Regions from separate parts of the Alteripontixanthobacter maritimus genome, predicted to be linked through region 1. Evidence: predicted binding sites of a transcription regulator. Region 1 holds the regulator's gene; the other holds the start of a gene.
What was found. Region 1 encodes LexA, which represses DNA repair genes until DNA is damaged. Its sites were predicted from a motif close to GTTCCNCNCTTGTTCT; they were not measured.
Positions count from the first base shown of each region.

Region 2: the regulator LexA is predicted to act here: its motif matches at 13,118-13,133, upstream of HME9302_RS04985 (putative DNA modification/repair radical SAM protein).

Region 1 is NZ_QBKA01000002.1:1,189,366-1,204,960, reverse strand. It holds gene HME9302_RS06045 (sensor histidine kinase) at 1-663, shown strand, start outside; gene HME9302_RS06040 (citrate synthase) at 714-2,000, opposite strand; gene gltX (glutamate--tRNA ligase) at 2,017-3,462, opposite strand; gene HME9302_RS06030 (ComEC/Rec2 family competence protein) at 3,491-5,683, shown strand; gene lexA (transcriptional repressor LexA) at 5,844-6,536, opposite strand; gene HME9302_RS06020 (molybdopterin molybdotransferase MoeA) at 6,620-7,813, opposite strand; gene moaC (cyclic pyranopterin monophosphate synthase MoaC) at 7,810-8,283, opposite strand; gene trpC (indole-3-glycerol phosphate synthase TrpC) at 8,280-9,065, opposite strand; gene trpD (anthranilate phosphoribosyltransferase) at 9,062-10,054, opposite strand; gene HME9302_RS06000 (anthranilate synthase component II) at 10,051-10,662, opposite strand; gene HME9302_RS05995 (phosphodiester glycosidase family protein) at 10,672-11,529, opposite strand; gene HME9302_RS05990 (anthranilate synthase component I family protein) at 11,526-12,923, opposite strand; gene HME9302_RS05985 (SurA N-terminal domain-containing protein) at 13,095-15,032, opposite strand; gene tpiA (triose-phosphate isomerase) at 15,248-15,595, shown strand, end outside.
Region 2 is NZ_QBKA01000002.1:981,602-997,196, reverse strand. It holds gene recJ (single-stranded-DNA-specific exonuclease RecJ) at 1-386, shown strand, start outside; tRNA gene HME9302_RS05040 (tRNA-Glu) at 494-568, shown strand; gene HME9302_RS05035 (sensor histidine kinase) at 662-1,837, shown strand; gene HME9302_RS05030 (OprO/OprP family phosphate-selective porin) at 2,015-3,412, shown strand; gene HME9302_RS05025 (substrate-binding domain-containing protein) at 3,618-4,673, shown strand; gene pstC (phosphate ABC transporter permease subunit PstC) at 4,682-6,067, shown strand; gene pstA (phosphate ABC transporter permease PstA) at 6,060-7,337, shown strand; gene pstB (phosphate ABC transporter ATP-binding protein PstB) at 7,376-8,122, shown strand; gene phoU (phosphate signaling complex protein PhoU) at 8,144-8,836, shown strand; gene phoB (phosphate regulon transcriptional regulator PhoB) at 8,867-9,562, shown strand; gene HME9302_RS04995 (extensin-like domain-containing protein) at 9,579-10,325, opposite strand; gene HME9302_RS04990 (UdgX family uracil-DNA binding protein) at 10,381-11,871, opposite strand; gene HME9302_RS04985 (putative DNA modification/repair radical SAM protein) at 11,868-13,115, opposite strand; gene HME9302_RS04980 (carbonic anhydrase) at 13,416-14,168, shown strand; gene HME9302_RS04975 (pyridoxamine 5'-phosphate oxidase family protein) at 14,322-14,801, shown strand; gene HME9302_RS04970 (sodium-dependent transporter) at 14,905-15,595, opposite strand, start outside.

The DNA.
Region 1 (15,595 bases):
CTGGGAAGCGAACTGTCGCCTGTGCTGCGCCAACCGATCGCGCGCATCATCGCCAATGCCGAGACCATCCGAACTAAACTGGCAGGCCCCTTGGCAGACGAGTACAGCAATTACGCAGCCGACATCGCTACTGCCGGCCAGCATCTGCTGTCGCTTATCGACGACCTGTCGGATCTGGAAGTTTTGGAATCCGGCGATTTTTCGACGGCGGCAGACCGTGTGAACCTTGGCGATGCGGCACAGCGCGCAGCGGGTATCCTCGCGGTGAAGGCTGCAGAACGCAAGATCACGCTCGTCAAACCGGAAGCAGCAACAAGTGTTTTCGCAACGGCAGAAGATCGGCGCGTTCTCCAGATACTTCTCAATCTGGTAGGCAATGCGATGCAATATTCTCCGGAGGGATCGGCCGTCACGCTTTCCCTGAAAAGCGAAGGTGATCGCGTTGGTATTGCAATTGCGGACGAAGGGAAGGGCCTTACCAAGGAGCAACAGGCAGTCGTCTTCGACAAGTTCGAGCGTCTCGGACGGGGCGGGGATGGCGGATCCGGCCTTGGTCTGTATATCTCACGAAGCCTTGCAAGAGCGATGGGTGGGGATTTGGTTGTCTCGAGCGAACCGGACAAGGGTGCGACGTTCACGCTGCTGTTGCCCGCCGCATCCTGACGCAAAAAGGGCGCCGAGATCGGCGCCCTTCCTGAAATAGTCGTTTAGAATTAACGCTTGTCGAGCGAGATATAGTCGCGCTGCGTCGGGCCAGTATAAAGCTGACGCGGACGACCGATCTTCTGGCCGGGATCGGAAATCATTTCGTTCCATTGGGCTACCCAACCGACCGTGCGGGCAAGAGCGAAGAGCGCGGTGAACATCGTGGTCGGGAAACCGATCGCAGACAGAATGATGCCTGAGTAGAAGTCTACATTCGGGAACAGTTTCTTCTCGGCAAAGTAATCGTCGCTCAATGCCAGCTCTTCCAGCCGCAACGCGGTTTCGAATACCGGGTCGGTGACGTTCAGGGCTTCGAAGACCTCGCGAACCGTCTTCTGCATTACCGTCGCGCGGGGGTCGTAGTTCTTGTACACGCGGTGTCCGAAACCCATCAGGCGGAACGGGTCGTTCTTGTCCTTCGCACGCTCGATATATTCAGGGATGCGATCGGGCGTGCCGATTTCCTGCAGCATATTGAGCGCCGCTTCGTTCGCGCCGCCATGAGCCGGCCCCCAAAGGCAGGCAATACCAGCCGCAACGCAGGCAAACGGATTGGCACCGGACGATCCGGCGAGCCGCACGGTGGAAGTGCTGGCGTTCTGCTCGTGATCGGCGTGGAGGATGAAAATACGGTCCATCGCGCGCTCTACTGCCGGAAGAACTTCGTATTCCTCAGCCGGAACGCCGAAGGTCATGCGCAGGAAATTGCCGGTGTAGCTGAGCGAATTATCGGGCTGCAGGAATGGCTGCCCGATGGAGTACTTATAGGCCCATGCCGCGATCGTCGGCATCTTGGCGATCAGCCGGTGGCTGGAAATCTTGCGGTGTTCGGGATCGGAAATGTCGGTGCTGTCGTGATAGAACGCGGACAGCGCACCGACCACGCCGCACATGATTGCCATCGGGTGCGCATCGCGGCGGAAGCCCTGGTAGAACTGGCGCAACTGGTCATGCAACATCGTGTGCCGCGTGATTGTATGCGTAAAGTCATTGAGCGTGTCTTGATCGGGCAGCTCGCCGTTCAACAGCAGATAGCTGGTTTCCATGAAGCTGGAACTTTCAGCCAACTGGCCGATGGGGTAGCCGCGATGCAGCAGCACGCCTTCTTCGCCATCGATGAAGGTCAGCGCGCTCTCGCAACTGGCGGTCGAGGTGAATCCCGGATCGTATGTGAAGTTTCCGGTCTGTGCGTAAAGCTTGCGGATATCGACGACATCCGGGCCGCAGCTGCCCTCCAGAACGGGTAGGTCGAGGCTTTGCTCGCCCAGATTAAGGGTCGCGTTGTTATCCACCATGCGAAAGCTCCTGAATTTATGTGTCTGCGTCGGTCCGGGGGGCGGCCGACCGATCGACCTGATCGTCGATCCGTGCCAGCGCTTCCTCCCTGCCGAGCAGGACGAGAACATCGAAAATACCGGGCGAGGTCGTCGTTCCGGTGAGTGCCGCACGCATGGGCTGCGCCAGCTTGCCAAGACCCAGTTCGAGCTGCTCGGCATAGGCTTTCAGACTGGCCTCAAGTGCATCTGCTGTCCAGTCCTTTTCGCCCTTCAACCGCTCCGAAACCTGCGCCAGTCGCTCGCGTCCGGTATCGTCAAGCAGCTTGGCCGCCTTTTCCGTAACGGCAAGCGGACGCTTGGCAAACAGAAACGCCGCACCTTCGGCGAGTTCGCCTGTGTCCTTCGCGCGAACTGTCAGCACCGGCATCGCCCGGGCCAGCAATTGCTCGTCAACATCGCCATCGATCAGCGGCGCGACGATGCCTGCCAACCTGGTCGGATCTGCTTCGCGGATATAATGAGCGTTCAGGTTCTGCAGCTTCTTCAGATCGAAGCGCGACGGGCTCTTACCAACGCCATCGAGAGTGAATAGCGACGTGGCTTCGACGCGGGTGATCTCTTCGCGGTCGCCATGGCCCCAGCCGAGCCGGAGAAGGTAGTTGAAGAGCGCCTCGGGCAAAATACCCATCTCGTCGCGATAGGCCTCGACGCCAAGGGCGCCGTGCCGTTTCGATAGCTTAGCACCGTCGCTGCCGTGGATCAGCGGAATGTGAGCGTAGACAGGCTGAGGCCAGCCACCCTCGATCCTATCCATGGCATGGTAAATCGGTAATTGCCGGAAGGCGTTGTTCAGATGATCGTCGCCGCGGATGATATGGGTGCAACCCATATCGTGGTCGTCCACCACGGCGGCGAGCATATAAGTCGGTGTGCCGTCGGCGCGCAGCAGCACGTAGTCGTCAATTTCCTCGTTTGCGACGGTGACCTCGCCCTGCACTTCATCGGCAATCGTGGTCTCGCCAGTGGACGGAGTTTTCAATCGAACGACAAAGGGAGTCCCCTCGGCGGCATCTGTCGGATCGCGGTCGCGCCAGCGCCCATCATAGCGCATGGGCTGTTTGGCTGCGCGCTGTGCCGCCCGCATTTCCTCAAGTTCTTCGGTACTGGCATAGCATTTATAGGCATGGCCATGATCGAGCAGCAGCTGCGCCACTTCGGCGTGGCGTGCGGCATTCTGCGACTGGAATACAGACGGTTCGTCCCAGTCCAGGCCGAGCCAGTCCAGCCCTTCCACAATTGCATCTATCGCCTCTTGCGTGGAACGCTTCTGATCGGTGTCCTCGATCCGCAACAGGGCCTTGCCGCCGTGATGACGCGCGAAAAGCCAGTTGAACAGCGCGGTCCGCGCGCCGCCGATATGCAGGAATCCCGTGGGGGAAGGGGCGAAGCGGGTGACCACCTGTCCGCTGCCTGTTGCCATACCGGTAAGCTTCCTATCAATGTGCACCATGAGCAGCCAGTCGGCGCCCGAAATCCCGCTGGGTAATGCGGGCGATGGCGAAAATGTTGCAGTGCAGCGTCCTTGGCGCATGGGCCGGGCCGTGTCCAGTACCGCAGGCTGGCTGGCGGACCGTTTCGAAGGCTTTCTGGGGACGGCAAGCCATGACCGCGGACCATGGCTGGCAGTGGCGTTCGCCGGCGGGATCGGACTGTGGTTCTGGCTCGATGCGCCGTGGCAGTGGATCGGGGCCATGGCGGCGCTGGCACTGGCTGCAATCGCGGCTTCGGCTCTGCTTGAACCCGGCGGCACGCGGGCGAATATACGGATCGCGGTCATTGCGCTGTCGATAATGACGTTGCTGGGCACTGCGACCGTCTGGAGCCGAAGCGAGATGATCGGCGCGGAGCCGCTCGATTACCCGCGAGTGATGCGCTTCGAAGGCCGGGTTCTGGAGCGTGAGGAACAACCTTCGCAGGACCGCGTCCGCCTGACGTTGGCCATGCGGGATGCGGCCACCGGCACTGCGCGCAAGGTGCGGATCAACGTACCGCTCGCGCGCGACAAGCCGCTGGCGGCGGAAGGTGCTGTGCTGCGATTGCGTGCACGCCTGATGCCCCCTGCGCCGCCAATGCTTCCAGGCAGCTACGATTTTGCACGCGCGGCCTGGTTCAAGGGATTGGCTGCGACCGCCACTTTGGTGGGCGATCTGGAAGTGGTCTCGGCAGGGCAGGGCGGGGGCCAGATTGCGCGCTGGCAGCGGCAGATATCGGGGCATGTGCGCGAGCAGCTCGGCGGATCGCCCGGTACAATCGCGGCCGCTTTTGCCAGCGGCGACCGGGGCGGCGTGACCGAGCGCGATGCCGACGCGATGCGCGATGCCGGCCTCACACATTTGCTATCGATCAGCGGGCTGCATGTCAGCGCCGTGATCGCGGCGGCGTATCTGCTCGCGATACGGCTGTTGGCTTTATGGCCATGGTTGACATTGAGGGTGCGGTTGCCGGTGGTGGCTGCCGGGTTGGCTGCACTGGCGGGTGTCGCTTACACACTCCTGACCGGGGCGGAGGTGCCAACCGTGCGCAGCTGTGTAGCAGCGCTGCTTGTCTTGACGGCGCTGGCGCTGGGGCGGGAGCCATTGAGTTTGCGAATGGTCGCGTTGGCCGCGCTATTCGTGCTGCTCCTTTGGCCGGAATCGCTCGTCGGACCCAGCTTCCAGATGAGTTTCAGCGCTGTGATCGCCATCGTCGCCCTGCACAACAGCGCACCTGTGCGGGCGTTCCTGCTAACAAGGGACGAAAGCTGGTTCGCGCGGATGGGGCGGGGGACTGTGATGTTGCTTGTGACCGGCTTCGTCATCGAGATTGCGCTTATGCCGATCGTCATGTTCCACTTCCATCGTGCGGGGCTATTCGGGGCGTTCGCGAATGTAATCGCGATCCCGCTGGTGACGTTCGCGTCGATGCCGCTCATCGCAGTGGCGCTGTTCCTCGATGTGGTGGGGCTGGGTGCACCGGCATGGTGGGTGGCAGGCAAATCGCTGGAGGCGCTGCTCGGTATAGCACATTATACGGCGTCGCTGCCGGGCGCTGTGAAGCTGGCACCCCAGATTGGGCTGGGAACAGTGATGCTGTATGTGGGCGGGGCGCTCTGGCTTGCGTTGTGGCGCGGTAATGCGCGGCTATATGGTCTCCTGCCGATCGCAACCGCCGCTGTCATGGCGGCGGCAACTCCCGCGCCTGATATGTTGATTTCCGGCGATGGTCGGCATGTCGGTATAGCGGGGGAGGGCAACCAGCTTATCCTGCTCCGGGATAGTCGCAGCAGCTATGTCCTCGACAACTTTACCGAACTGGCGGGTGTGGCCGGGCAGCCTGTGGCCATCGCAGATTGGCCGGGAGCGAGCTGTAGCCCGGACTTTTGCGTGGTGGCGTTGGAGCGGGGCGGGCAGACCTGGCAAATCCTGCTCGCCCGAAGTCGGGATCTGGTCGAGGAGCGCGCGCTTGCCGCAGCGTGCGAACGCAGCGATATCGTGGTTGCGGACCGATATCTGCCGCAAAGCTGTGCGCCGCGCTGGCTTAAGGCGGATCGCAGATTGTTGGAGCAAACTGGAGGGTTGGCCGTTGATCTGGACGGAGCGCGCTTCGATGCCGTTGCCGATACGCAGGGAAGCCACGGGTGGTGGAAACCGGACGACCGATGACTGGCAAGCCGGGCGGGTTACGCAAACACTGGCTGCAAATTCACCGCGCTGCACATTCTTAGAGCACCGAGACCCCCGCGCGAGAAGCTAATAAAGCGAAGGGGCAGCAATCTGCCGCCCCTTGCCAACTTCAAATTCTCTGTTGGTAGCTTTCGCGCTACTAGTGGTAGCGCCGTAGCAGTCCTGCCAGCTTGCCCTGAACCTCTACTTCGCCCGGACGGTAAATCTGTGCGTCGTAGGCCTGATTGGCTGGATCGAGCACGACCTGCCCATCTTCGCGCCGCAGATACTTAAGCGTCGCTTCCTCGTTATTGACGAGTGCCACCACAATCTCCCCGTCTCGCGCGGTATCGGTGCGCTTCACGAGAGCGAAATCACCGTCGAAAATACCTGCTTCGATCATGGAATCGCCGGAGACTTCCAACGCATAATGTTCACCGGGGCCGAGCAATGCGGCAGGAACAGGCAGGCTGTTCTGCCCCTCGATCGCCTCGATCGGTGCGCCTGCCGCAATACGCCCATGCAAGGGTACGTCGATCACGTCGTTAGCAGGCTCGGGTGCCCGCGCAGCCTTCGCCGCTGCGAGAGAAATCACATTGCTGTTATCCGCGCTGTTCGCAGCGGACACTGGCGTCGCATCTTCGGGTTGCTTTATCACTTCCAACGCACGCGCCCTGTTCGGAAGGCGGCGAATGAAGCCGCGTTCTTCCAACGCGGAAATCAGGCGGTGGACGCCGGACTTGCTTTTCAGGTCCAGCGCGTCCTTCATCTCTTCGAAAGAGGGGGAAATGCCGGTTTCTTCCAGGCGTCGCTGGATGAACTGAATAAGTTCGTGCTGCTTTGCGGTCAGCATGGCGAAATGCTCCTTAATCGCCCGTTCCTTCGCCACCTTATGGTGAACGAATACGGAACAATTAGGAAACGAATTTCATCAAGTCAAGCATTTCCGCCATTCTGGATCGGATAGGTCGGAACGTGTGTTCCTGCTTTCATCTCTGCGCTGTGAGCAGGCCGATCGATCAGCGCGTTTGCGGTGGCGAGCGTAAGTAGCGCGCTGCTGTCGCGCTGGTCCAGCGGTGTGACGACCCCGTCTGCTATTTGCGCGCGCACAAACTCCTGCCGTCCACCGACCGCAGCCATGTCCCGTCCCAATAGGATCGGTACGGGGCGCACAAGGCATTCGCTCGCACCGCAAAGCCGCCGGATTGCAGGCAGCATGAAATGGAAGGCCGTGACGAAGCTCGACACGGGATTGCCCGGCAGGCCGAGGATTAATTGCTTGCCCAACTGTGCGACCATCACCGGCTTGCCGGGCCGCATCGCTACTTTCCAGAACGCAATGTCCGCGCCGGCCCGTTGGAGCGATGGGCGAACATGATCGTGATCGCCGACCGAGGCGCCGCCGGAGAAAACCAGAAGATCGGCGGTGGCATGGGCATCCAATGCGTCGACCAGAGCGTCAGGCGTGTCGCGCAAGGGTGGGGTGGCCACTATGTCGCACAGTTCCGCGCTTGCCATCGCGGCGAGCATCGCGCCGTTGCTGGCGGGTATTTGCCCATGCCCGCACGACGCAGGATCGGAGGTCAACTCGTCCCCGCATTCCAGAATAACGATCCGCGGTTTACGCCTTGCAGGAAGCCGGCCGTGACCTGCCGCGCGGGCAAGTGCGATCTGTGCCGGGCCGATCCGGGTTCCGCCAGGCAGCAATGGGTCGCCATCGGCAAAGTCGAAGCCTTCTCTCCGAATGTGTTCGCCGGGAACCAGCGCACCATCGGCCTGGCTCAAGATCTCGCCTTCGACCTGGGCGTTCTCCTGTATCAGGATTGCCTGCGTTCCGGCCGGACAATGGGCACCGGTCGATATGCGAACAGCATCACCGTCGGCCAGATGACTGCCGAACGGTAGGCCGCACCGGCTTTCCCCGACCAATTTCCAAGCACCCTTACCGGCGACCGCATAGCCATCCATCGCTGACACGTCCGCTGCAGGTTGCGTGCGGGCTGCGAGGAGCGGCTCTGCCAGATATCCGCCCAGCAGGCTTTCGACAGGCTGCGGCGCGATAGTATCGGCCGCATTCACCAGCGTTAGCAACCGCTCCTGGGCATCGACGAGCGATATCAGCGCGCTCATGCCGGAGCGTGCCAGTCGCCCGACTTGCCGCCCGATTTCGACAGCAGCCGGATGCCTTCTATGACCATTGATTTATCGAGCGCCTTGGCCATGTCGTAGATGGTGAGGCACGCCACGCTTACACCCGTTAACGCCTCCATCTCGATGCCGGTCTTGCCTGTCAGGGATGCTGCCACAGTGACGGTCAGTCCCCCGTCCTCGAACGCAAAGTCTACGGTTACCGCGTCCAGCGCAAGCGGATGGCACAGCGGGATAAGGTCGCCCGTACGCTTCGCCGCCATAATACCTGCGATGCGAGCGGCGGCCAGCACGTCACCCTTTGGAGCATTGCCATCGCGGATACTTTCCAGAGCCTCCGCCGACATGGTGATCCTGCCCTGCGCGACCGCCCGCCTGGCCGTCGCGGCTTTCGCTCCGACATCGACCATGCGGGCATTACCGTCGCTATCAAGATGGGTCAGCTTGCTCATCCGACCAGAAGTTCCCGCGTCGCCGCGGCGACATCGTCCTGACGCATCAGGCTTTCGCCCACGAGGAACGTATGTATGCCGGATCGGGCGAGCCGGGTGCAATCATCGTGACTGGCAATGCCGCTCTCGGCCACCATTAGCGTGCCGGTTGGCGCAAGGGGAGCGAGCCGTTCGGTGGTCGCCAGATCGGTCGTGAATGTACGCAGATCGCGGTTGTTGACGCCGATCAGCCGGGATTGCAACGTCAGGGCGCGTTCCAGTTCGGCCTCGTCATGCACTTCGACCAGAACGTCCATGCCATGCTCCAACGCCGCCGCTTCGATTTCTGCCATCGCGCCATCTTCCAGTGCGGCCACGATGATCAGGATCGCATCACCGCCGATCGCGCGGGCTTCTGCGACCTGCCATGGATCGACCATGAAATCCTTGCGCAGGACCGGGAGTGCGCAGACATTGCGCGCGGCAATCAGGTAATCTTCATGACCCTGAAAATAGGGGGCGTCGGTCAGTACCGAAAGACAGGCGGCACCGCCTTTCTCATACGCAACCGCGTGGGACGCCGGATCGAAGTCGGTGCGTATCAATCCCTTCGAAGGGGAGGCTTTCTTTATCTCCGCGATCAAAGCGAACCCGTCCTTCGCCTTGGACTCCAATGCAGCCCTGAAGCCGCGCGGGGCGCTATGTTGCTGAGCGCGGGCGTCCAGATCCGCCAGCGACAGCACTGCCTTTCGCGCAGTGACTTCGGCGCGTTTGGTTGCGCAGATTTCCTGCAGCTTGTTCATTGCGCCATCTCAATCCATTGTCCCAGCAACCGTTCTGCCGCGCCTATATCCAGCGCTGCACGCGCACGGTCGGCTGCATCGTCCCATTCGGTCGAGGTGCCGGAGACGATCAGCGAAGCTGCGGCGTTGAACACCACCGCATCGCGGTAGGCCCCCGGTGCGCCATGCAGCAAAGCCTTCAATGCACGGGCGTTGTAAATTGCATCATCGCCGCGGATCGCTTCGACAGGGGCGTTTGGCACGTCCACCAATGAGGCATCGTAGCGGCGCATGGCGAAACTGCTGCCGCGTACTTCGGCCACCTCGTTCCCGCCGGCCAGGCTCAACTCGTCCAGACCCTCGTCTCCCGAAACGATCATGGTGAAACTGGTGCCGAGCTGCGCCTTGGCGCGTGCATAGATCGGCACGTAAGCCGGCCGCGCGATGCCGATCAGTTGCCGGTCCACCCGCGCGGGGTTCGACAGTGGGCCCATCAGGTTGAAAATCGTCCGGCAGCCAAGTCGCTGGCGAATGGGCTGGATGCGGCCCATGGCCGGGTGGTGGTTCTTGGCAAACAGGAAACAGATGCCGATTTCCGCCAGCGTCTTTTCCGCAGTGCGTCCGGCCGCTTCCATATCCAGACCGAGCGCTTCCAGCGTATCCGCTGCGCCCGATTTCGACGATGCCGCGCGGTTGCCATGTTTGGCGACCGGCACGCCGCAAGCTGCGACAACAAGCGATACGGCGGTGGAGACATTCAGCGTGTGATGCCCGTCGCCGCCCGTACCGCACACATCGATTGCGCCATCGGGCGCATCTATCGGAACCAGCCGGGCCCGCAGCGCGCGCGCAGCCCCGGCGATTTCCTCTGCCGTTTCGCTGCGCTGGCTTAAATCGACAAGGAACCTGCCGATTTCTTCATCGCCGACTTCTCCGTCGAGGATTTGGCCGAAGACCACTTCCGCCTCGGCTTCCGTCAGTTGCGTATCGGCTGTGGGGAGTTCGGTCATGCCGGCACTTTCGTTTCGATACCGCAGATCTGGAGGAAATTGGCAAGCAAGGCGTGGCCGTGTTCTGTGGCGATGCTTTCGGGATGGAATTGCACGCCGTGGATCGGAAGCTCGCGGTGGCGGAACCCCATCACGCTGGTCCCGTCCAGCCCCGGTGTTTCGCTGGTGGCGTTTGTTTCCAGCACATCGGGGATGCCGTCCACGACCAGCGAGTGATAGCGGGTGGCGAGGAACGGGGAGGGCAGGTCTGTAAAAACCCCGCTACCGTCATGCGTCACCGGACTTGTCTTGCCGTGCATCAGCCCGCCACGCACCACGCGCCCGCCAAAATGCTGGCCGATCGCTTGATGGCCGAGACATACTCCGAGAAGCGGCAGGCGTTTGTCGGCACAGGCAGCGACCAGCGGCAGCGAAATACCGGCATCGTCCGGGGTGCGCGGTCCTGGGGACAGCAGGATACCGCGCGGCGCGAGGTCTGTCGCCTGCTGCACAGTCAGCGCATCGTTGCGCTCCACTTGTACCGTCGCACCCAATTCCATCAGGTAGTGCACCAGGTTGAAGGTGAAGCTGTCGTAATTGTCGATGACGAGGATGTCGGGTGAGGTCATGGCTGCCCGCTACTCCTTCAGTTCGACAACGAGTAATGGGCCAATCGCGGGCCCGGTGTCGAGCCGTCCCGAGACAGGGTCCCAAAGTGAGCTTACATTCCCGTCGAGGAACAGCGCGTCGGGCACCTTCAATTCGTCGCGGTACAGTCGGGCAAGCTTGCCGAAACTGACCGGTTCGTTCGAGATGAGGAAATGCGCCTTGCCGTCCTTGGCCACACCAACGCCGTTGCGGATGGCCTTGCTCGGCCCGTCCTGCGAAATTTCCGGATGCAGCTTGCCCTTGATTACCAGCATCGGGCCGCTCTGTGTGCCGAATCGGGGTCGGTCGCCCACATTGCGGTAGAAGTCGTCGCTCGTGCGCACCTGCCATTTCCCGCTCGTGCCGAAGAAAACGCCATTGGGCATCAGATGGAAATTGCCCGCTCCTTCGGTGCGACTCAGTTCCTTGCGGCGGTTACCGTTCTCGACGAAATAACCGATGGGTTTGCCCTCATCGTCATACATGCCGGCGTTTACGGCGAAGGCGACCGGCGGGGCGTTTGCCTCACGCTCCGCGGCGAGGCGGGCCAGGCTGCGGTATGGAGCGCCGCCTTCAGGTCCCAGTGCGGTGGTAATCCGGTGGCTGGCAGGGTCGGCAATGCAATGAGTAAAGCGCGCGCCCTCGAACATCAGCGTGCGGCAGGCGGATGGACGGCCCGGTGTCAACGCGGGATCGTCGGATAGGACTTGCCCCGGTTCTGCACCCGTCGCGGCGATATCCTCGGCCACTCCGCTACCGATTTCGGTGCGCATGACGGGCTTTCCTTCCGGCGTGTCTCCGCAGGACACCAGCGTCAGTGCCAGAGGAACGATGAGCAGCCGCATCATTGACCGTAATCCACTTCGCTTGCGACCCGCACGGCTTCGCGCGCGGCGGCAAATAAGGCCCCGGCCTTGGCTTCGCATTCGCGTTCTTCGTAAACAGGGTCGCTATCTGCAACAATGCCGGCACCTGCCTGCACGTGGAGCCGTCCGTCCTTCACTACACCCGTTCGCAATACGATGCAGCTGTCCACAGAGCCATCCGGCGAGAAATACCCCACACCGCCTGCATATGGCCCGCGGCGGTCATGTTCGAGTTCGGCAATGATCTCGCATGCGCGCAGCTTTGGCGCGCCGCTGACAGTGCCTGCCGGAAAGCCTGCAAACAAGGCGTCGACGGCATCGTACCGGTCGTCCAGTTGTCCTACCACGTTGCTGACGATGTGCATGACATGGCTATAGCGTTCCACGGTGTAGCTGTCCGTAACTTCGACCGTGCCGCGCCTGGCAACCCGGCCAACATCGTTGCGACCGAGGTCGAGCAGCATTAAATGCTCGGCGCGTTCCTTGGCATCGGCGAGCAGGCTTTCCTCCGCCGCGCGGTCCTCCTCCGGCGTGGCTCCTCGCGGCCGCGTACCTGCAATCGGACGGATGGTGACCTCGTCGTTCCGCACGCGGACAAGGATTTCGGGGCTCGAACCGACTACGGCAAATCCGGGCAAGTCGAGAAAATAGAGGAACGGCGATGGATTGACCCGCCGCAGCGCGCGGTAGAGCGCCAGCGGTGGCAAGGTGAACGGTGCGGAATAGCGCTGCGAAAGCACCACCTGAAAAACGTCCCCTGCCACGATATAGTCCTTCGCCTGCGCAACCATGGACGCATATTCGCCCGGTTTCATCATGGGCTGCGGCGTCAAATCCGTTTCGCCTTCGCTCGCAAGGGGGCCGGGTGAGGTGGGTTGGCCCAGAGCAAGCTGCCGCAGCGTTTCGTCGATCCGGTCGTGAGCCTTTGCCACTGTGTGTTCCGGCGAAACCGGGCTCGCCCAAATCGGCGCAATACAGTGCAGTTCATCGCTCAGAGAATCGAACACCAGCAACACAGTCGGGCGGACGAATACCATGTCGGGCAGGTCCAACCCTTCGCCTTTAGCGCGTGTTACGGTCTCCACCTCACCGATGGTTTCATAGGCGAAGTAACCTACCAGGCAGGCAAGCGCCGGCGGCAGACCGTCTGGTACGTCGATCTTGCAAGCAATGACGAGGCCGCGAAGCTGCGCCAGCGCGCTACCGTCCAGCCCTTCGAACGCGTCACGGTCATGCTGCCACTGCCGGTTGATCGCGGGTCTACCATCCACACTTCGGAACAGCAGGTCCGGATCGAGCCCGAGCAGGCTGTAGCGACCGCGAATTTCGCCGCCTTCGACGGATTCCAGCAGGAAGTCTCCGCGTTCGGGCTGCATCAACTTCGTGGCGGCACCTACCGGCGTGTCGCAGTCCGCCACGATGGTCCGCCAGACAAGCGCAGGCTTCCCGTCCCCCAACTGCTGCACCGCGTCATCTGCGCCGCGCAATCCGGGAAACGGGTGTTGTGGATCGGCAAGCTTATTAGTCAGCGGCCCGGTCCGATCGCGTCAATTGTTGCCGAGCAACGAGGCGCGCACTTCGGCAATAGCCTCTTCGTTCCGTTCCACCCCTTCGGCGGAACGGATGGCATTGATAAGCTGCTCGGAATATTCCTGTGCTGCAAGGGTTCCGATCTGCTGGCGTGCCTGCTCGAGAAGCGGCGAATCGTCGGCCACCGTGCCGGTTTCGATCTCGTCAAGATTGACCACGAACCAGCCTATGTTGCGCGGCGCCGCCAATTTTTTGGTAGTGCCTTCCGCCATCGAGAACAGCAGCGCCATTTGCGGCTCCACGCCTTGCGGCTGCGCGGCGGCCAGCTGCTGACGGGTCATATTGACGGGGCGCGGGGCTGGAAGCGTTGCTTTCTCCGCATTGACGGCCGCGGCGAGCGACTGGCCGCCCGCAACACGTTTCATAATACGGTCGGCAGCGGCCCGCGCCTTTTTCGAACCTTCCGAGATGCGCCATGCCAGCGTCAACTCTTCCTCGATATCCTTGATCGGGGCAGCGGCCGACTGTTCGATGCGAGTGACTTCGTAAAGGAGGAAGGTTTCACCGCGCTCGACTTCGGCCAGTTGCGGTTCGCTTTCGTCCATTTCGAAGGCACTTTGTAAAGCCGGAGCAATGACGTCCGGTCCGAACTCACCTGCCGAGCCGTAGATCTGCCCGGTGGCGATCAGCGGGCGGGTAATTTGAACCTTGATGCCCAGATCCTTCGCCACGTCGGACAGCGCCTCGCCATCGCTAAGCCGCTGTTCCAGATCGCCGGCAGTTTCATTAAGCAGGCGGCGGCGCTTTTCTTCGCGCAGTTCACCGGCAATCTCGCTGCGAGCTTGCGCCAGAGTGCGTCCTGCAACCGATTCGACATCCGTCACCAGCGCTACGTGCCAGCCAAGGCCGCTTCGCGCGGGCGGCGCCACGCGGCCTTCGCCTGTATCGAAGATAGCCTGCGTAACGGCGGCAGAAGTTTGCGAGGCAAAGGTCTTGCGGTCTGCCGGCCCGATGGATGTTGTTCCAAGGCCCGCTTCCCGGGCTGCCGCTGCCAGCGAGGTACCGCCCCGCACACGTTGCGCGATGGATTTGGCGGCAGCTTCCGTCGGAACGATCAGCTGGGTGACGGACCGATTTTCGCTCGCTGCATATTCGCTGGCGTTTTCCCGGTACCGTGCAGCAATTTCGGCATCGGTCGGATTGATTGCATCCCCCAGCGCGTCTGCATTGAAGGTGGCATAGCGCAAAGTGCGACGCTCGGGCCGGATGAAATCAGCGCGATTGTCTTCGTAGAATGCGCGTAAGGTCGCCGCGTCAGGCTTGCCTTCCGGGGCAAAGGCTGCGCTCGGGATGACAGCGAATCCGCCGACCCGTCGCTCCGACGAAAAGGCGGCGATGCGCCGGATCAATGTTTCAGGCAGGGAGGCGCCCAGACCGGCAGGCTGGAGCAATTGCCGCGCGAACAGTCCTTGCGCCAGATCGTCACGCAGCATCGCGTCGGTAACGCCTTGTTGCGAAAGTATCTGCTGGTAGGCGTTTTCGTCGAATTCGCCATCCGCACCCCGGAACGCCGGAATTTGCAGGATCTCGCTGTTGATAAGGTTTTTCCCGGACCGAAGGCCATAACGTTCCCCGAACGAGCGCAGCGCATTGCGGTCGATCAAACCCATGAGAACGTCATCGAAGGCCCCGCGCTCGACGAAGCTGGCCATCGATGCGGTGGGATCCTGCTGCCGTTGCTGGTCCAGCCCGGAATTCGCCGCCTGCGTAAGGTCGCGCGCCTTGATCTCGTTATCGCCGACGACTGCAACGGTGTCCCCGCTCGACAACCCGCCAAAGCTTGCATTGCTGGACACATCCATACTGGCAAATGCCAGGGCGATCAGAGCGAGAAAGGCCAGCGAGACCACGATCCCGATCTTGGAAGTGAAAAATCTGCGGAATGTTTGGATCATGGTGTGGATAAAGTCCGGCAGGCAAGGAACACGCGCTCACGGCAGGGCGGGCGGTGCTTTTGCAGGTTCAAGATTGCTGCGCGCTGTATCTCTCATGCGACCCGACCGCAACAGGTGGGCAGGCCTTTTGCATTTCAGGCGAACTGCGACTAGCGGAGCGGGACCATCAGCCCTAAATGGGCGCGCATATTTCATGACAGAGACTGGAAATTATCATGACCGAACGGCCCTACGTCGTCGGAAACTGGAAGATGAACGGCACACGGGCGATGCTTTCCGAAGCACGCGCCATCGACCGTTCCTCGCAACGCCTGATGAAGGTCGAGGTCGCACTGGCCCCGCCATTCACTCTTATACATGCGGTCCACAAGGAGGCAGCCCAGCTCGCGATTGGCGCCCAGGACTGCCATACGGACGAGGATGGCGCGCGGACCGGTGACATTTCGGCTGCAATGGTGGCCGATGCCGGGGCAAAATTCGTCATTCTTGGCCATAGTGAACGCCGCGAAGGTCACGGCGAAACCGACGCTCTCGTGCGGAAGAAGGCGGAAGCAGCGCTTGCC
Region 2 (15,595 bases), 210 kb from region 1:
CGGTGGCGAAGGCAAATGCCTCTCAGCAATTTACGCTCGACCTTGCGCTGGCGCCGGGCGGGCTGACGTCGGATCTTGTCACTTCGATGGACGGTGCCGGACCTTTCGGGGTCGGGTGGCCCGCCCCGCGCATCGCCGTCGGGCCGGTGCGGCTGGTCAAGGCGGATACTGTCGGGACCGACCATGTGCGTATTATCGCCAGCGGAGAGGACGGGCGTAGTTTCAAAGCGATCGCTTTCCGCGCTGCCGAAAGTCCGATGGGCCAGGCCCTGCTGCACGGATCGCGTGGACGCCGGTTCTGGCTGGCCGGCCGCGCCAAGATCGACGACTGGGCCAGCACACCGCAGGCGGAATTGCATCTTGAAGACGCGGCTTTTGCGGATTGATGGACCGGGTTGTAGCGACCGAAGCGAAAAAGGCGCGAACGCAAGGCTTGACCGCTTCGTCTATGCTGCCTAGATGCGCGCCACACCACCGGCCCCCGAAGGGGACTGGCCCCTTCGTCTAGCGGTTAGGACGCGGCCCTTTCACGGCTGAAACACGGGTTCGATTCCCGTAGGGGTCACCACGGTGGCGTATTTCACCTCCCATTTGCAAACATCGTCGAAGTCGTCTGTCTTTGGGCTGGCCCGGCGAGAGCGTGCGCGGTAAGCGGCTGCGGATGGATCGCAACAGCGCCCTCCCTTGGCCGAGCATGGCAATTGCGGTTTCCGGGTGTGTCGGCCTGCTCGTACTGGGTGTGTCGTGGCTGGTGGTCGCTGTGCTGCTGCTGTTGTGGCTCGCATCGCTGCTGCTGCATTATCAGGCTGAACCGAAGCTGGAACCGCCTGCATCCTCCGACACGATTTCCCGCGAAAACCTGACCAAGCTTATGGAGCACTCCTCGCTCCCGTTGCTCGTGGCGGATGGGGACCGCGTGGTCGAGGTCAATATCCTTGCCCGCGAATTGCTGGGCGACCATCTCGTGGGGCAGGATATCCGCATCGCCCTGCGCCACCCCGATGCCATCGCACTGATCGAAGGGACGAAGGAACAGGCCACCGTACGCGGATTGATCCGTCGGCGCGATATCTGGCAGATCAACCGTCAGCGCGTAAACGGATCGCTGACCGTGCTGGAACTGGTCAATCGCACGCCGGAAGCCGATATTGGCCGCGCGCATACGGATTTTGTGGCCAATGCCAGCCACGAATTGCGTACCCCGCTCGCCAGTATCATCGGATACGCCGAAACCCTGTCCGAAGACGGTGTGCCGGAAGAAAAGCGCGCAAGGTTCCTCGATACCATTACTCGTGAGGCACGGCGGATGAGTGCGCTCGTCGAGGATCTTATGTCGCTATCGCGCGTCGAGGCGGAGAAGCACGATCAGCCCCGCGCACCGATCAATCTGTCGGAAATTGTCGAACGCGGCGCACGCGACGGGGCCGGACCGCAGCGTTCTGGAAGGCTCGACCTACACATTGCGCCGCATATCGAAGCTCTCGGCGATAGCCAGCAGATAGAACAGTTGTTGCGGAACCTGGTTGATAATGCGCTTAAATATGGGGACTCCGAACAGCCGGTCACCGTGTCGCTAACACGTGGTCAGCGCGATATGGCGATGCTCACTGTGAAGGATCGCGGTCCGGGCATTCCGGCGGAACACATCCCGCATCTGACCCGCCGGTTCTACCGCACCGATCCCGGTCGCAGCCGCGCATCGGGCGGGACGGGATTAGGTCTCGCGATCGTCAAGCACGTCATCGAGCGGCATTGCGGTCACATGGAGATCCGGTCGGAGGTAGGTGTGGGCACCGAAGTGTTGATCAAACTGCCGACTGCTGCATCGAACGGTTGAAAGTCTGCCCAGCGATAGTGCCGGACCTCTTTAAATCAGACTAATCCCATCCGCCGATGTCATATAGCTGCAAGAAGGTCATATAGTTGTAAAAAAACTGTCACACAGCATCCCTAGGTGCACGGTCAACATGGCGATCAGGTCATGACCACGGACCGTACCGAAGGATTTTGTTTTATGTCTCGTATCTCGCTTTATCGCACCGCCGCATTGGGCGCAGTCTGTTTGTGGGCGACACCCGCTTTCGCGCAGGATGCCGGTGATGCTGCCATTCAGCAGGAACTGGCTGAGATGCGCGCGCAGATGCAGGCGATGGCGCAGCGGATCGATGTTTTGCAGGCCGAACTCGCATCGACCGAAGCCGAACTGGTGGCCAAGGACGAAGCGAACGAGGCGGCCATTACCGCAGCCGGTGTTGAGATCGCATCCGCCAAGACTGCCAATGAGGGCGGTGTCGGTACGGTATCGGCCTGGAAGGGTGCCCCGGTCATTTCCGGACCTGGCGGTGTCACTTTCAAACCGCGCGGTCGTCTGCAGTATGATGCAGGCTCCATTTCGGCGCCCGATTCGACCGGCGTCGATGACGGCTTCGGCAATGAAGCACGCCGCATCCGCGTAGGCGTTCAGGGCGATCTGACCGGTGGTTTCGGTTACAAGGTGGAAGTCGACGTCACCGACGGCGCGGAGCTGACCGACGCCATCATCACTTACGACACCGATAACTTCGGCGTCACTGTGGGCCAGCACAACAATTTTCAGGGTCTGGAAGAACTTACTTCCAGCCTCAGCATTTCGTTTCTGGAACGCGCTGCGTTTACGGATGCGTTCGGTTTCCAGCGTAAGGTCGGCGTATCCGGCGAAGTGAAAACGGGCGACCTGCTGCTGCAAGGCGGTGTCTTCACAGACAACATTACCGACCTGCCGAACAAGCAGGTTGGCGCCGATGCGCGCGTAGTGCTCATGCCAAAATTCGGCGAAGCGCAGCTGCACCTGGGCGCATCCGTCCACTACACCGACTTCGACGAAGCCAATTCCTCGGTCCGCTATCGCCAGCGTCCGGCCAAGCACTTCACTTCCACCCGCTTCCTCAACACCGGAACCTTCGAGGGCACCAATGCCACCGGCTACGGTCTGGAAGCGGCCGCTATCGCTGGACCTTTCCACGTCACCGGCGAGGCCTTCTGGCAGAATGTCGACCGCCCCGATCTCAACAACGATCCCGGCTTCTTCGGCGGCTATGCGGAAGTCGGGTACTTCCTGACCGGCGGCGACAGTCGCGGATACAAAAGCGGGAAGTTCGACCGCATCAAGCCAGCAAACCCGGTTGGCGACGGCGGGATCGGGGCCATCCAGCTGAACCTGCGTTACGATTACCTCGACCTCAACGATGCAGGTATCGTAGGTGGCAAGCAAAACGGTTATCTGGCATCGATGATCTGGTCGCCGACCGCTTATACGCGTTTCATGATCGACTACGCATCGCTGGCCTATGACGACGCTGTCATCCCGGCTGCGAATGGCGATCGGGATTATACGGTCAACACACTGGGCCTTCGCGCTCAGGTCGACTTCTGATCGTCAGTTGAGAACCTTCCTCAATTCTTTGGGTTCGGGGCGCATTTCGGCTAGGGCGACAACGCCCGTACCCTTCAGGCCGGAATGCGCCCCGGCACTCGCACCCCTCAGACACCAGTTCACGGCAGCAGTGTCGCGGGGTTGTAACATCTGTCTGCCAGCGCCCATCATCACGCCCGACCGGGCAAACAAGGGAATCCATCCGATGAAATTCACTACCAGACTGGCCGCCACGCTGTGCGCGGCATCCGCTCTCACTCTTGCCGCATGCGGTGACGGTTCCAGCACCAATGGCGGCAGCCGCGATTCGGTCCGCGCCGTGGGTTCCTCCACCGTTTACCCGTTTGCAAAAGCCGTCGCCGAATCGCTCGCGCGTTCGAACCCCGACGTCAAATCCCCAATCATCGAATCGACCGGCACCGGCGGCGGCATGAAGCTGTTCTGCGCGGGCGAAGGCCCCAGCACGCCCGACATGGCCAACGCGTCGCGCCGTATGAAGGCGAGCGAGTTCGCCACCTGTCAGGAAAACGGCGTTAACGACGTTATCGAACTTCAAGTCGGCCTCGACGGGATTGCGTTTGCATCGGCCAAGGGCGGCATCACGATGAACCTGACACCGGAAATCGTCTATCGCGCACTGGCCGCCCGCCCCTATGGCGAAGAGCAGACCGCGACGCTGTGGTCGGACGTCGATCCAAGCCTGCCGGCGGAAAAGATCCTGGTATACGGCCCGCCATCAACATCGGGCACGCGCGATGCGCTGAAGGAACTGGTCTTGGAAGCAGGATGCGAAGCCGAAGCGTCGATGGAAACCATCAAGGCCGAGGACGAAGATCGTTACGACCAGCTCTGCACCGAAGTCCGCAGCGACGGCGCTTATGTCGATCAGGGCGAGCAGGATAACCTGATCGTCCAGAAAATAGAGAATAACGACAAGGCTGTGGGTGTTTTTGGCTATTCCTACCTTGAGGAAAATGCCGACAAGGTTCAGGGGCTGCCCATGAACGGGGTTGATCCGACATACGAAAACATCTCGACCTTCGCCTATCCCGGCGCGCGTCCGCTGTATGTCTATGTCAAGAAGTCACACATTGGCGCGATTCCAGGCTTGGCCGAATATCTTGCTGAATGGACCAAGAGCTGGGTCAAGGATGGCCCGCTTGCCAAGATCGGTCTTGTCGCCTCGCCGGACGATGTCATGGCCGCCAACATGAAAGCTGCCACCGACTACACGACCATCGACGGTAGCGAACTGAAGTAACCCACGCGATGTCGCCGGTCATCCTGCTTCTCCTCGCCCTGGGGCTTGGTCTTGCCGGATGGCTGGCGGCGCGCGCCCGCGCCTGGACTTTCAAGCGCGATACGAATGGCGGCCGGATCGCCGCCCTGCCGAATTATCACGCCTGGTATGTGGCATTGTGGATCGCTGTACCGGTGCTAGCATTCATCGCGATCTGGAGCGTCGTTGCGCCCAACCTTGTGAACCAGTCGGTGCTGGCCAGTCCGGCGGCGGCGGAGCTGCCTGCATTCGGCTTCAAGCGCGACGCCATCCTTAACGAAGCCCGCGCGGTCGCCAATGGTGATGCGCAGGCGGTGTTCAACGATACCGCCCGCGCGCTGGTCGATCCGTTCCGCGATGCCTTCGCGCGCTACAATTTCATCGGCATCGCCGTCACCCTTGCCATCGGGCTGTTGTCCGGGATGATAGCATTCCTGCGCCTGAGACCGGACTTTACCGCCCGCACCCGGGTCGAGCGGGCGGTGATGACGATCCTGTTGCTGGCGTCGCTGGTGGCGATCCTCACTACGTTGGGCATCGTGGTGTCGCTGGTGTTCGAGACCATCCGGTTCTTCGGCATGGTCAGTCCCATCGACTTCCTGTTCGGCACCCATTGGGGGCCTGACCCGATGGCCAATCCGGACAATCCCGATGCGAGCCGTTACGGCGCGATACCGCTGTTCTGGGGCACGATCTTCATTGGTGCGATCATAGCCATGATCGTGGCGATCCCGCTGGGTTTGATGAGCGCCATCTACCTCACCCAATACGCCCACCCGCGCATACGTAGTTGGGTGAAACCCGCCCTGGAGATACTCGCTGGCGTACCCACAGTGGTCTATGGCTATTTCGCCGCGCTGACGGTGGCGCCATTCATTCGTGACGTGGCTCTGTCGATCGGGTTTTCCAGCGCGTCGAGTGAAAGTGCGCTTGCTGCCGGCTTGGTTATGGGCGTCATGATCATTCCATTCGTCTCTTCCATGGCCGATGACAGTATCGCCGCTGTCCCCGCCGCCATGCGCGATGGTAGCCTGGCCATGGGCGCGACCCAGTCCGAAACCATCAAGCGGGTGCTTATCCCCGCCGCCCTTCCCGGAATCGTCGCTGGCGTGATGCTCGCCATCAGCCGTGCGATCGGGGAAACCATGATCGTGGTCATGGCCGCCTCCACTGCCGCAAACTTATCCGCCAATCCGCTGGAATCGATGACCACCGTGACGGTGCAGATCGTGGCCATGCTGACGGGCGAAGGCAGCTTTGACCATCCGGCCACGCTAAGCGCGTTTGCATTGGGCTTCGTGCTGTTCCTGGTGACGCTGGGGCTGAACTTCGTCGCCCTGCGCGTAGTGAAGAGGTTCCGCGAAACCTATGAGTAACGCAGCAGTCCCGACCGGCGAGCAGTCCGAGCCGCGCCCCGACAGGCGCGAAGCGTTCGAGGCGCGGCTGAAGAAACGTTATGCCTCGGAAAAGCGGTTTCGGCTGCTCGGGCTATCCGCAATCATATTTTCGATGGCTGTGCTGGCCGTGCTGCTGTTCACAATGACGGTGAACGGCGTTGGGGGCTTCCAGCGCGCCGAACTCACTGTACCCATTGCACTATCGGAGGCGGGCCTTTCGGCTACCCCCGCCGATCTGCAGGAGTCCGGCGCAGTGCAATTGCTGGAAGCACAAGGATTGCCCGGCGTCGTAGAATATTACGCGATCGAGGCATTGGGGGAAGAGGCCGCGGCAGAAGTCTCGCCGCAGGCGTGGCGCGATGTCGCCGATGCCATAATTGTGGACCCGTCGCTGCTGCGCCGTGATACCGTATTCAACCTTCCCGCTTCATCCGATCTTGCCTCCGGACTGAATGGCGAAGGGAGCGCGGAAAGCCGTGCCATGGCGGAGCAGCTATCGGCAGATGGTCAACTGTCCTCGAATTTCGACGAAGGGTTCCTGTCACGCGCAGATGCCACGAACCCGCAACAGGTGGGCATATGGGGCGCGCTGAAAGGCTCGATGCTGACCATGCTTGTCACGTTGGTGCTGGCGTTTCCCATTGGCGTGCTGGCCGCGCTCTATCTGGAAGAATACGCGCCGAAGAATCGCTGGACCGACCTGATCGAGGTGTCGATCAACAATCTTGCAGCAGTGCCGTCCATCATTTTCGGGCTGTTGGGGCTGGCGGTGTTTCTCTGGCTGTTTCCCAACCTTCGGTCCGCACCTTTGATCGGCGGCATGACGCTGGCGCTGATGACGATGCCGGTAATCGTGATTTCCGGGCGCAATGCGATCAAGGCCGTACCGCCGTCCATCCGCGACGGCGCGCTGGCCGTGGGTGCGTCGCCGGTGCAGGTCGTGTTCCACCACGTGCTGCCGTTGGCGCTCCCAGGCATCCTTACCGGGACAATCATTGGCATGGCGCGTGCGCTTGGCGAGACGGCGCCGCTCCTTATGATCGGGATGCGCGCATTCGTCGCCACTCCGCCCGATGGCTTCACCTCGCCCGCCACTGTCCTGCCGGTGCAAATCTTCCTCTGGTCCGATGAAATCGATCGCGGTTTCGTGGAACGCACCAGTGCTGCTATCATCGTGCTCCTGCTGTTTCTCCTCCTGATGAACGGCCTCGCCATCTATCTGCGCAACAAGTTCGAGAAAAGCTGGTGACCCTGATCCACCCCAATCTGAACCCGACCGAAGCCAAGATGAGCGCGCGCGACGTGTCTGTCTTCTATGGCGACAAAAAGGCTATCGACGAGGTGTCGATCGATATCCCGACCGAATACGTCACCGCCTTCATCGGGCCGTCGGGTTGCGGAAAATCTACCTTCCTGCGTTCGTTGAACCGGATGAACGACACCATCCCGACTGCGCGCGTCGAAGGCACGATCGAACTGGACGGCGAGGATATCTACCGATCCAAAATGGACGTGGTGCACCTGCGCGCACGGGTGGGCATGGTGTTCCAGAAACCCAATCCGTTTCCCAAGTCCATCTACGATAACATCGCGTACGGCCCCCGCATCCACGGGCTTGCTGAAGGCAAGACGGAGCTGGACGAAGTGGTCGAACGCTCGCTCCGACGGGCCGGACTGTGGGAAGAAGTCAAGGATCGACTGGAGGATAGCGGCACTGCGCTTTCCGGCGGTCAGCAGCAGCGATTGTGCATTGCGCGCGCTATTGCGGTAGACCCCGAAGTCATTCTGATGGACGAACCCTGCAGCGCGCTCGATCCCATCGCGACAGCCAAGATCGAGGAACTGATTGCCGATCTCAATGGTCGGTATGCTATCGTGATCGTAACGCACTCCATGCAGCAGGCAGCCCGCGTGAGCCAGCGCACGGCGTTCTTCCACCTTGGCAAAATGGTGGAATATGGGCGCACGACCGACATCTTTACCAACCCCTTGGAAACGCGCACCAAGGATTACATCACCGGCCGATACGGTTAGAACCAGGCCAGGAGCGCTTCGATGACCGAACATACAGTCAAGGCTTTCGACGAAGACATTACCCGTCTGCGCGGCATGATTGCCGAAATGGGCGGACTCGCCGAAGTTTCCATCCAGGAAGCGATGGAAGCCATCAGCAAGGACGATCAGGAACTTGCCCGCAAGGTCATTAAGCGTGACAAGAAGATCGACGCCATTGAAAGCGATGTGGACAAACTGGCGGTGCGGATCATCGCGCTGCGCGCGCCGATGGCCGACGATCTGCGCGAAGTCATCGCCGCCATGAAAATCGCTGGTATGGTCGAACGGATTGGCGATTATTCGAAGAACATTGCCAAGCGGGTGAAGAAAATTGAGGCGGGCAAACGCTTCGCACCGCTCGCATTACTGCCTGCGATGGGCGAGATAGCCGCAGAAATGGTGCACGACGTGCTGACCGCTCACGCCGCACGCGATCCGGTTCTGGCGCGCGAAGTCATCGCTGCCGACGACAAGGTGGATGCGTTCTATAATTCCATCTTCCGCAACGTCGTGACCTACATGATGGAAAATCCCGCCACCATTTCCAGCGCGGCCCAAATCCTGTTCGTGGCGCGAAATATCGAACGCATCGGCGACCACGCATCCAATGTTGCAGAAATGGTGCACTACGCCGCGACAGGCCTCTATCCGCCGGAAGAGGACGAGGAACAGGGTGAGGCAGGCAAGGCCTGACCGGCCAATCAACGAGCAGGAGCGGCAGTTATGAGCGAAGGCAAACTGCTACTGGTGGAGGATGATCCCTCGCTTGCCGAACTGCTGGAATTCCGGTTCGAGAAAGAAGGCTACACCGTGCGCGTAACGCCGGATGGCGACGAAGCACTGGTCATGGCACGCGAAGAATTGCCCGATTTGGTAGTGCTCGACTGGATGCTGGAAGGGACCAGCGGAATAGAAGTTTGCCGCCAGTTGCGCCGCGACAAGGCAACCGCCCATGTGCCCGTCATCATGCTGACTGCGCGGGAGGCGGAGGATGACCGCATCCGGGGTCTGGAAACCGGCGCCGATGATTATGTCACGAAACCGTTCAGCCCGCGCGAGCTGGTCGCCCGCGTCGCAGCCGTCATGCGCCGCATCCGGCCGGCTTTGGCCGGGGAGGAAATTACGGTTGGCGATATCACGCTGGATCCGAATGCGTTCCGGGTGACCCGGGCAGGAGCAGACGTGCAGATCGGCCCGACCGAATACCGTCTCCTTAAATTTTTCATGGAACGGCCAGGCCGGGTATTCAGCCGCGACCAGTTGCTCGACGGGGTGTGGGGCGCGGAAAGCGACATCGAATTGCGCACGGTAGACGTGCATATCCGCCGGCTCCGCAAGACGCTGGAAGGCGAAGGCCTGTCGGACCCGATCCGCACCGTTCGCTCCGCTGGATATGCGCTGGAGGCGCCCGCCCGTTAGCGTACCCGTGACGGCGTCAGCGACATACCCCGCCAAAGCCGCGATCTTGCTGGTCGAAGTGGAAATGGTCGCCATGCGCCGCGTTGTAATCGGGTGACAATACGGTCGCGAAACTGTCGCAGGCATGTTCGCGAACCATACGGAGGAAGCGGGCCTTGTCGCCTGTACCGCCTTCGTCCTGCCAGTCGTTCAGCACGCTGATGCGAGTGTCATCCTCCAGCAGGAAGCCTGCAATGTCGATCGCGTTGCCCGTCGCATGCTCGCTCCAGCGACCGTCACTCTGCCCATAAAGGCGGCGGCAGGAAAACGCGCCGTAATGTTCGATGGAGGCGAGCGGCGAACCGAAGGTTTCCAGCGCTGCCGGTTTAACGCCGCGCTCCAGCCAGAGATGCAACGCGCTCGATACCGCGCAGCTGGTCGGGGGTCGATCGGGCGACAAGGGGATGTCGTCCAGCACTACCCGGTCGGGCCTCGCGCAAGCACCCTCACCCTGCGGTGGCAGCATGGTGAATGCCACTTTGCTACGGGTCAGAACGGCGCGGCATAATTCCGGATCGCCGCGCAGCGCCAGCAATTTGCGCTCGGTCGCCCATCCTGGCGGATCGCGCAGATCCAGCGGCGCGCGTGGGTCATGTTCGGGGTGCATCGCCAGCCATGCGGCACCAAACAGCAACGGTGCTGCAAGCCACATCAGCCCGATCGCGATCCGGTCATACCGAAACGCCTGCTTGCCAAGCGTGATTGCGGCAAAGCCACGTTTCATCCAGTCATGCCTTCCGCAGCCGAGGCTACTGCATGTACAAACGGCGCGCGGCCCGTCACGCGTTTGCCAGTTCCCTAAGCCGTTCCGCCACGGCAGCGAGATCGGCATCGAACAGCGCTGCTTGCTTCATGCGGGCGTCTCCGTCCAAGCGCAGGAGATAGGAAGGATGCGCTGTAATCCACAATTCGCTGCCATCGTCCAGCGTAACGGCTTCACCGCGGGCCCGCGTGATACTGACCGTTCTACCCAACATGCTGCGCGCCGCGCTTGCCCCCATGGCCAGCACCAGCTTGGGTTTCACGACCTCACGTTCCGCCTCCAGCCACCAACGGCAGGTGTCGATCTCCTTCGCGCCGGGCGATTGATGGATGCGCCGTTTTCCGCGCTGGACATATTTAAAATGTTTTACTGCGTTAGTGACGTAAGCAGTGGCACGATCGATCCCGGCCTTTTGGAGATGCACGTCGAGCAATTGGCCGGCCGGGCCGATGAACGGTCGGCCGCCCAAATCTTCCTGATCGCCCGGCTGTTCGCCAACGATCATCAACCCGGAGAAGTTTTCGGCTTGATCCGGCCCCTCCCCCATCACCGCGCGATTTTCCAGTTGCCCGATGGGACATTTCGCGCAGCCGTGAATTGCCTGATCGATGGCCGGAAGCGTTTGGGGCCTCTCCTCGAATTCAAGCGCGCCAGCAGCCACCATGGTACTTTCCCGCGACTGCGCGCCTGCGATAAGTTCGGGTATCAAAGACGCCTCGGGCAGGTTCTTCCAGTATTTCTTCGGCATCTCAGACATCATCGCCCCGACTTTCAGCCGCGCCGGATTAAAAATGTTGGCGTAATAGCTGCGCCACAAATCCTCTACCGGATCGCCTTCCGGTGCATCGCTACGTTCCGCAGGCGGACCTTCATGCATGGTTTCGCCGTCCCAGTGCAGTGTGCCCCGCGGCGTAAGGATCGACCATTTCATATTGGCAAAACGCCGCATGAAGAAGCCGGCATTGGCTCGCAATATATGGTGGTCGGGCTCGAACCACGCGACGTAATGTTCTACCTCGTCCTGCACGGCCGCTTCTCGCGGCATATCATCCTCGATTAGTCGAAAGCGCACAAATGCGTGCATCTTGTGGCTGTCACGGCGCACAGCCTTGTCCAGATCGAGCAACTTGCGAACATCTGCATCGGTTTTGTCGTCCAAAGTACGCGGTTGCGACTGTAGCCGCCATAACAGCCGGTATAACAGCGCAAAGCGGTCCGGGTCGGAATGGAGCGCAGCGTTGCCTGCCAGTTGGAGGAACCGTTTGCTGGCGCGCGGCTGCGATGCATTCTGCGGTGGATCTGGAAGGTTCGCTCCGCCACCGCCTAGCTGACTTTGCGAAAACAGGTCGCCAGAACCACCCGGCTCCACCCAAGCAACCTTGTCCGGCGGGACACCGCATTGCACCAAACGCCGGGCCTGTTCACGCCAAAACGCGAAATCGTCCGGCGCGGGCATTTCGATCGAATAATACGCGCCCTGCGTGAGATCATTAGCCATCGCGGTCATGCGGCAAACAATTCCAGCTGCTCCTCTTTCGGAGCAAGCAATGCGCGCAAGTCCGCGCGGTCCGTCAGCTGAGTCGGGCGCCAATCCGGCGTACATATAAACGGCCGAACCTTGGCGATGGATACGGTCAGTTTACCCACATCCTCCAACCGTAATGTCTTGTAGCGTCGAGCGACAAGAATTTGGTTGACCGCCTTTACACCCAGCCCCGGTACGCGAAGCAAGCGGTCTTTCGGCGCGCGGTTCACATCCAGCGGGAACTCACCCCGGAATTTGAGCGCCCAGGCAAGTTTGGGATCGATATCGAGCGGGAGGTTTCCATCAGCACCCGTCGCTTGCATCACTTCGCCAGCCTTGTAACCGTAGAACCGCATCAGCCAGTCGGACTGATAAAGGCGATGTTCGCGAATAAGCGGCGGACGTTTCAGAGGTAACACAGCACTTGCGTCAGGGATTGGACTGAAGGCGGAATAGTATACCCGGCGCAGACTGTACCCATCGTATAGCCGGCTCGCCTTCCCGACGATATCGGCGTCGGTGGCCGCATCCGCGCCAACGATCATTTGCGTGGACTGCCCTGCCGGTGCAAAACGAGGCGCATGTTTGAACCGTTTGCGCGCATCCGTTGCTTCCACGATAGAGCTTTTCACGCCCTTCATCGCGCCCTCGATCTGGCGCGCGTCCTTGTCCGGCGCGAGACGTGTTAATCCGCTATCGGTGGGCAGTTCGACATTGATGGAAACCCGGTCTGCATAAAGCCCCGCCTGATGCACCAGTTGGGGATCAGCCTCAGGAATGGTCTTCAGATGGATATACCCACGAAAATCATGTTCTTCACGCAAAATGCGCGCGACTTCCACCATCTGTTCCATCGTATGGTTCGATGTCTTGATGATACCGGAAGAGAGAAAAAGACCCTCGATATAATTGCGCCGGTAGAAGTTCAGCGTGAGATCCACGACCTCCTGCGGCGTAAACCGGGCGCGCGGCGTATTGGAGCTTTTGCGGTTCACACAATAGTGGCAATCGAAAATGCAGTGGTTCGTCAGCAGCAATTTCAACAACGATATGCACCTGCCATCAGGTGCATAGGCATGGCAGATACCCATCCCTTCGGTCGAACCGATACCTTTCGACGAACCCAACGAGTTTTTCTTCGCGGTACCCGATGACGCGCAGGAGGCATCGTACTTGGCCGCATCGGCAAGTATTTCCAACTTCTGCAAAATCGTCTGCTGCGCCATGCGTTCTTTATATGTTCCAATACGGGGAAAAGCCAGAACTTTTCCAACATATTGTGCATGCGGGCGCGCCTTCCAAGGTGCATGATCAAATATCAATCCGGACGTACGCCATGCTGCAAGGGCGGGAACCGGTCCGTAAATGACACGTAGTATGAACGCGGCCGGGCCCCTCTGGCGAGTAAGAACTCGTGATGTCGGACGTAGCATACAGGGGCCGAATATTCTCTTCGATCCTCTATATAAATTTGCAACCGATCTTGCCGGGCGGTCATGCCTTGCGACAGATGACTGGAGACGAACATGAAATTCAAGACTGCAATTGCCGCTGCCTCGCTGACCGCACTGTCCGCGGCCGGTATCGCCACGGGTGCCGCAGCAGCAGATGGCCAGCTGGACTGGAAGTATACCGACGGCATGACAGCCGAAAGATGGTCCAACGCCAATTCCGATTATGCCGCCTGCGATGCTGGCGCGATGCAATCCCCGATCGAACTCGATCAGGCCAGTGCTATCGGCGATGTGAAACTTTCTGCCGCATATGGCAACGCGGCTGGCAAGCTCGCTATCGGCACGCACAAGGTCCAGGTCGATACGCCGACGGGCCAGGGCATGATTTCCGGAGACCGCCTGTTCAACCTGTTGCAGGTGCACTTCCACACCCCCTCCGAGCACGCCGTCAGCGGTAAGCGCTACCCGCTGACAGCACATCTGGTACACGCGACCAGTGACGGTACGCTTGGGGTTCTTGGAATAATGTTCGAAGCGGGCGCAGCCAATCCGGCGCTCCAGAATATCGTCGATGCCATGCCACGCGGGAATGGCGGCGATGTTACGGTCGATATGAGCGATATGGTTCCGGCCGATCTCTCGGTTCATCGTTATATGGGTTCACTTACTACGCCGCCATGCAGCGAAAATGTGAACTGGCATGTTGCCGAGACGGTGATGACAGCCAGCCCGGCGCAAATCGCGGCTTTCGAGGGCGCGCTGGGCATGACCGCCCGTTCGCTTCAGCCACTTAACAACCGCCTGCTCGTGGCACCGTCGAAGTAATTACGACCTCTTGAACATTAGCCGCCCGCCCTGTTTTACAGGACGGGCGGCTTCTTTCTTTCAACGCCGAGCCCCACGTGCGGACCTTCCCGGCATTTTCACACGGGAACGATGCTGCGCGAAATATCGTTGGTGGCGAAAGGAAGGAATTTTATGACCGACAACCCAACCGCCGACGAGCAGAAGACTCAATTCTGGAAAGCGATGGCGGATTCGCCGTTCGTCTTTCTACAGTTGGACGGCAAGCCTGATACTGCCGTGCCGATGACCGCACAGCTGGACAAGGATGCCAACAGCGCAATCTGGTTCTTCACGCAAACGCGCAGCGACTTCGCCAAGCTGGGTAAGGCTACAGCCAATTTCGCAAGCAAGGACCACGAGATGTTTGCCCGCTTCGACGGGACACTGGCGATTGAGACCGACCGGCAGCGCTTCGACGATATGTGGAACAACTTCGTCGAAGCCTGGTACGACGGCGGGAAGGACGATCCCGACATTCTATTCCTGCGCATGGACCTCGGCGATGCCGAGATTTGGGGCGCCGATTTGGGCTTGCTGACCACCGCCAAGATGGCGCTGGGCATGACTGTGCATGACGAAGCGGAAAAGAAGCACGTCGAAACCAGCCTGTAGGCTGACGGTAATACCGACAAAAAAGGGCCGCTTCCGTTTTGGGAGCGGCCCTTTTTTTGTGCGCAGGCGATTTATGCAGCGCGCCTGAAAGCGAACTGAAGAGTTACTCCATACCGAACACTTCAGGGAAGATGCCAACCAGCAGGATCAACGCCAGCGCGATCGGGCAAAGCCAGCGAACCAGAAACAGCCAGAATACATGCAGACCGCCGCTCAAACCGTTTTCGCTATCCACCAACCGCTTCGACGCAATCCAGCCCACAAATACCGATGTGAGAATAGCGCCGACCGGCATCAGGATCTTGCTTGTCAGGGTATCGAGAATGTCGAACATGCCCTGCCCTTCGAACAGGGCAAAACCGGTCAGCGGCTGGAATTCGGACAGATCGTTGAAGGACAATGCAGCGAGCGCGCCGAGAACCAGCGCCCCGAAGGATACAATGGCAGCGGCGATGGGCCGCGCGATGCCGAACTTGTCCTTCACCCAAGCGGTGGGCGCTTCCATCAGCGATACCGAACTGGTCAACGCAGCGAAGAATACCATGATGAAGAACAGCATTCCGACCAACGAGCCGACCGGCATATCCTGAAACGCGCGCGGCAAGCTTTGAAACATCAGGCCGGGGCCGGCATTCGGCTCCAACCCGGCGGCAAACACAATTGGAAAGATGCACAGGCCGGCCAGCAATGCGACCAGCGTATCTGCGCCTGCAATGATACCGCTGGTGCTGCCAAGATTGACGTCCCGCCCGACATAGGCGCCGTACGTCATCATCCCAGCCACACCCAGCGAC